2 regions of the Agrobacterium sp. H141 genome follow, and region 2 is predicted to be linked to the other one. Evidence: predicted binding sites of a transcription regulator. Region 2 holds the regulator's gene; the other holds the start of a gene.
What was found. The regulator LexA, encoded in region 2, represses DNA repair genes until DNA is damaged. The targets are predictions, from matches to a motif close to TGTTCNNNNTGTGTTCNG.

Region 1: the regulator LexA is predicted to act here: its motif matches at 1,744-1,761, upstream of uvrA (excinuclease ABC subunit UvrA).

Annotation. Positions count from the first base shown of each region.
Region 1 is NZ_CM169893.1:2,227,159-2,230,273, forward strand. It holds gene uvrA (excinuclease ABC subunit UvrA) at 1-1,618, opposite strand, end outside; gene ACWPM9_RS10175 (single-stranded DNA-binding protein) at 1,887-2,441, shown strand; gene ACWPM9_RS10180 (MarC family protein) at 2,549-3,115, opposite strand, start outside.
Region 2 is NZ_CM169893.1:2,118,413-2,121,527, forward strand. It holds gene ACWPM9_RS09745 (ComEC/Rec2 family competence protein) at 1-21, shown strand, start outside; gene ACWPM9_RS09750 (hypothetical protein) at 33-842, shown strand; gene lexA (transcriptional repressor LexA) at 796-1,509, opposite strand; gene ACWPM9_RS09760 (VOC family protein) at 1,719-2,615, shown strand; gene kdsA (3-deoxy-8-phosphooctulonate synthase) at 2,612-3,115, shown strand, end outside.

The DNA.
Region 1 (3,115 bases), 110 kb from region 2:
TGGAGGGTTCGTCGAGCACGTAAAGCACGCCGGTCAGGCCCGAGCCGATCTGCGAGGCCAACCGGATGCGCTGGCTTTCGCCGCCCGACAGCGTGCCGGAATTGCGCGACATCGACAGATAGTCGAGGCCGACATCGTTGAGAAAACGCAGGCGTTCGCGGATTTCCTTGAGGATGCGAACCGCGATCTCGTTCTGCTTGGCCGTCAGCTTTTCCGGCAGTGTCTCGAACCAGGCACCGGCATTCTTGATCGACATTTCCGTCACCTGGCCGATATGGCGACCGTCGATCTTGACTGCCAGCGCTTCCGGCTTGAGGCGATAGCCGTTACAGGCCGGGCAGGGGGCGGCCGACATATAGCGCTCGATTTCTTCGCGTGCCCAGGCGCTGTCGGTTTCCTTCCAGCGACGCTCGAGGTTTGGCACGATGCCTTCGAATTCCTTGACCGTCTTGTAGGAACGCGCCCCATCGGCATAATTGAATTCTATCTTCTCCTTGGTGCCGTGCAAAATCGCCTTTTGCGCCGGCATCGGCAGATCGGACCATTTGCTCGACAGCTTGAAGCCGAACTCCTTGCCCAGCCCTTCCAGTGTCTGGTTGTAATAGGGCGACGAGGATTTGGCCCAGGGCGCAATGGCCCCGTCGTTCAACCGGCGCTCGGCCTCGGGCACGATCAGCGCTTCATCGATCTTCTGCTGGAAACCAAGACCGTCGCAGGTCGGGCAGGCACCGAAGGGGTTGTTGAAGGAAAACAGCCGCGGTTCGATCTCGGAAATGGTGAAGCCGGAGACCGGGCAGGCGAATTTTTCCGAAAACAGCACCCGCTCATGGGTCTCGTTCAGCGACTTGTTGGCCGAACCGCCCGCTGCCGTTTCTTCCGGCGGCAAAGGCTTGTCTGCAAATTCGGCAATCGCCAGACCGTCTGCCAGCACATGCAGGCAGGTTTCCAGGCTGTCGGCCAGGCGGCTGGCGATATCCGGGCGCACCACAATGCGGTCGACCACCACGTCGATATCGTGCTTGTACTTCTTGTCGAGCGCCGGAACGTTTGCAATCTCGTAGAAGGTGCCGTCCACCTTGACGCGCTGGAAGCCCTTCTTCATCAGCTCGGCAAGTTCTTTTTTATACTCGCCCTTTCGACCGCGCACCATCGGCGCCAATATATAAAGACGCGTGCCCTCCTCGAATGCGAGGATGCGGTCGACCATCTGCGACACGGTCTGGCTCTCGATCGGCAAGCCGGTGGCCGGCGAATAGGGAATTCCGGCACGGGCAAAGAGCAGACGCATATAGTCGTAGATCTCGGTGACAGTGCCAACCGTCGAGCGCGGATTGCGCGAGGTGGTCTTCTGTTCGATCGAGATCGCCGGCGACAATCCGTCGATCTGGTCGACATCCGGCTTTTGCATCATTTCAAGGAACTGACGGGCATAGGCCGACAGACTTTCGACGTAACGGCGCTGACCCTCGGCGTAAATCGTGTCGAAAGCGAGCGACGATTTGCCCGAGCCGGACAAGCCGGTCATGACGATGAGGCTGTCGCGCGGCAGATCGATATCGATACCCTTGAGGTTGTGCTCACGCGCGCCGCGAATGGAAATGGTCTTCAGATCACTCATAGATAACAAGCCTGTCAGGGAGGAGGACGGGTCTTTATGTAGGCATCGACAAGCCGGTGTCGAGGCGAATGCAAGAAACTCTCTGCAATCTCCCCGATTCGGTTGACAGGATCATAGGCAATTTATAGAACAAAAAAAGAACATAATTGGCTGTGGATTACAAGCCGAATTCTGGCCAGTAAAATCCAATCGCGCTGCGCTTTGCTTTAAGGTGTGCGCAAACGAGGCAATGAATAGGGCCGCCATGATAGCGGCAAGGATGTGAGTTATGGCAGGTAGTGTCAACAAGGTCATTCTGATCGGCAATCTGGGAGCGGATCCGGAAATCCGCCGCACCCAGGATGGACGACCGATCGCAAACCTGAGGATCGCGACATCCGAGAGCTGGCGCGACCGCACGTCCGGCGAGCGCCGCGAAAAAACCGAATGGCATACGGTGGTGATCTTCAATGAAGGTCTGTGCAAGATTGCCGAGCAGTATCTGAAGAAGGGCTCGACGGTTTATATCGAAGGCCAGCTGCAGACCCGCAAATGGCAGGACCAGACCGGCAATGACCGTTATTCGACGGAAGTGGTGCTGCAGGGCTTCAACGGCAACCTGACCATGCTGGGCGGGCGCGGCGACGGTGGCGGTGCATCGCGCGGCGGCGACTTCGGTGGCGGCAGCGATTTCGGCGGTACCGGCAACGGCGGCGGTTACGACGACTACAACCAGTCGCGCGGCGGCGCCCAGGGCGGTGCAGCCGCTGGCGGTGGCGCCCGTGGCGGCAATCAGGGCAGCGGCAATTTCTCACGCGATCTGGACGACGATATTCCGTTTTGATCGAGAGGCGCCAGGCCGAACATTGGTGTTTGCAGGAAAAGGGCCTTGCGGCCCTTTTCCGATTCTGACATCCGGGTCCGTGACGCTAATGCGAAAGCAACGCGCCATCACGCGCCGGTGATCACCGATTTCACACCGTCGACCACGAACTGGACCGACAGAGCCGCCAGCAGCACGCCCAGCAATCGGGTGAGGATCATGCGCCCGGTATTGCCGAGAAAGCGGTTGAGCGGGCCGGAGATCAGCATCGCACCCAGCACCAGACACATGCAGACCGCGATTACGGCCAGCAGCTCCATACGCTCGATTGCACTTGGCAGATGACCGGACAGAAGGATGGTTGCGGAAATGGCACCAGGGCCGGCGATGAGCGGTAGCGCCAGCGGAAAGACAGCGATGTTCTGGGCGTGATCTTCGGTGACGGCCTGGTCGCGCGCCTTTTCCTTGCGCTCCTGCCGTTTCTCGAAGATCATTTCGAAGGCAATGGCAAACAGCAGGATGCCGCCGGCAATGCGGAAGGCACCGATGGAGATGCCGAGCAGATCGAGAATGCGCGCGCCGAAAATGGCGAACACTGCCAGAATGGCAAAGGCGATCAGCGTTCCGCGCAACGCCACCATACGGCGCTGTACGGAATTCATTCCACTTGTCAGCCCGAGAAACAGCGGCGCAAG
Region 2 (3,115 bases):
GCCGTTGGGTTTTGCCGTTAGCGGTTACGGGCATGCTGATACTGGCACTGCTTCGAAGTCGCATCAGGCATATTGGCACCGCCATCCTCGCAGTTGGTCTGATCACCGGATTGGCGCTTCCTAAAGACAGGACTGCCGATCTGCTGATCTATGAGGACGGTCGTCTGGTTGGGTTGATCGGCAATGGTGCCAACAATGCGGACGTGATCGCCACTACGAGCGCCCGACCGCCGGGCTTCATATTTACCCAATGGCAGAACGGTTTGCAGCGCCACAGCCATCAAAAACCTGCTGTCGAAGAGGATGCCTTGCTTGCCAAGGCGATTGCGCCGCGGGACATCGCGACCCCTGATGGTGGTCGCCGCTTTCCCGTGCTTTCGGAAAATGCGATACGCTACGCCAGCACGAAACTCGCACATATGTTGGACATGTCGGTCGACGGCCAGTTCAGTTGCCTGAACAAGGTCTGGTGCGTTGCCCGTATCAGCGGGGGCTGGCGGGTGGTGACACTTGAGGAGCCACGGCTTTCAGGCCTGGCCTGCGATCTCGGTGATATTGTTATTTCTGCGCGACGGCTTGGCTATGACCATTGTCGCTCGGGCGCGAGATTGATCACGCCCGATACACTTCGCAAAACGGGCTCTTTGGAAATATGGCTAGGCCCGCACAGCAACGGGGCAATCGCTTTGCGCTCTGCTTTCTCCGGCCGTGCAAGGCCCTGGAGCCTGCATCGTAGATATGATTGGCGCAGCGGCCGCTATGATATGAAACCAGTGGAGACCGTGCTCACCGACCTCAGTGATAGCGGCGGATCAGGCCGACCAGCTTACCCTGAACCTTGACCCTGTCAGGCCCAAAGATCCGTGTTTCGTAAGCCGGATTGGCCGCTTCAAGAGCAATCGACGCACCCTTGCGACGGAAGCGCTTCAGGGTTGCTTCCTCGTCATCGACCAGCGCCACGATGATATCGCCCGGACTGGCGGTCGAGCCATTGCGGATGATCACGGTGTCGCCGTCAAGGATGCCGGCCTCGATCATCGAGTCACCCTTGACCTCAAGCGCATAATGCTCGCCGCTGCTGACCATTTCGGCGGGAATGCTGATTTCATGAGTGTTGTTCTGAATGGCAGAGATTGGCACACCGGCGGCAATGCGACCCATCACCGGAACGGAAACCGTATTGTTGTTGTCTTCGCTCGGCTGGCGCAGCATCGGCGGTGGCGTCTTGCCGCGGCTGCCCTCGATGACGCTGGGCGAGAAACCGCCGCGACGTGGCTGCATGCTGGGTGAATAGGCTTCGGGAAGCTTGATCACTTCCAGTGCTCTTGCCCTGTTGGGTAGCCGGCGAATGAAACCGCGCTCCTCCAGCGCTGTGATCAGACGATGGATGCCGGATTTGGAGGCCAGATCCAGTGCATCTTTCATTTCATCAAAGGATGGCGGCACGCCGGACTCCTTCATTCTTTCGTGAATGAAGAGCAACAATTCCTGTTGTTTGCGGGTCAGCATTGCGATTCCCTTTGATGAAACAAATCCAGAACATACACTATCTGTTCCAGTTGTGTTCTGCAAGTGACTAAATTTTTGTGAGGCTGGCAACAATGGAATTGATGGGTCGGCGCGCACATCAGAACTAAAGTGTTCGATAAAGTGCGATGTCTTGTGTTTGAGCCTGCGATGGCGCACAACCGACGCGTTTTGATGCTGAGGAACCGTTCATGGATTCATCGTCTGCCTCGCCGGCCCGCGCGCTCGATCATATTGTCCTGCCTGTCGGAGCGCTTGGGGTCGCACGCAACCGGTTGACGGCGCTCGGTTTCACGGTGGCAGCCGATGCGCTCCATCCATTCGGCACCGAAAATGCCTGTGTTTATTTTTCCGAAGGCGGATATCTGGAGCCTCTGGGTGTTGCCGATCCTGAGAAATGCCACGACGCGATACGGCAGGGCAATGTGTTTGTGGCGCGCCATGAAGCGTTTCGGGCAGATCGTGGCGAGGGGCTGTCGGCCATTATTGCCGAGAGCCGCGACGCGGATGCGGATCACGCAAGGTTCGAGGCAGAGGGACGGTCTGCCGGCAAGATGCTGTCTTTCGAGCGACCTGTTCAAGCGGCCGATGGAAGCGAGGCGAAAGCCGGTTTCAAGCTGGCTTTCGCCAAGGATGAACAAGCGCCTGACCTGCTGCTGTTTGCCTGTGAGCGACTGTTGCCGCTGGCGATCGACAAGGAGGCGCTGGCGCAACACGACAATAGCGCAATGCGTGTGAGTGGCGTGATCTTGACGGCGGAAGACCCCTCAATATTTGAGGGTTATATCGATGCTGTGTTTCAGGCGCATGCTTCAGCAACCCGAGGCGGCAGACTGGAATTCGCTGCCGGCGGCACTCAGATAGAAGTGATGACGCCGGACGGATTTACCCGCAGCTATGGTCTATCTGTAATGAGCAGGACCGCCGGTCTTGAGGGCGCGGGATTAGTCGTTGCCGTGGGCGATCTTGGCGTGACAGGTGCGCTTCTTGCCGCTAATGGCATTTCTTACGAAGCCCGGGAGGGTCGCCTTGTGGTTCCACCATCGGCGGGTCAGGGCGTAACATTCATATTCGAGGACAAGGCATGAGCATTTCACCAAATTCAAGCGTGGTCGTTGGCGATGGCGCAAGCAAGGTCACCTTTTCCAATAGCGCACGCTTTTCGTTGATCGCCGGCCCTTGCCAGATGGAGAGCCGCGACCACGCCTTTATGATGGCTGGCGAGATCAAGGAAATCTGCGACACGCTCGGCATCGGCCTCGTCTACAAGTCCTCTTTTGACAAGGCCAACCGGACATCTCTGTCTGGGAAGCGCGGTATCGGGCTGGAGCAGGCACTTGAGGTGTTTGCAGACCTTAAAAAGGAATTCGGCTTTCCTGTGCTGACCGACATTCACACCGAGGAACAGTGTGCCATCGTCGCGCCGGTGGTCGACGTGTTGCAAATCCCGGCCTTCCTCAGTCGCCAGACAGACCTGCTGGTCGCTGCTGCCAAGACTGGTCGTGCGATCAACGTCAAGAAAGGCCAGTTCCTCGCGCCCTGGGACATGAAGAACGTGCTCGCCAAGATCGTCGAAAGCGGCAATCCG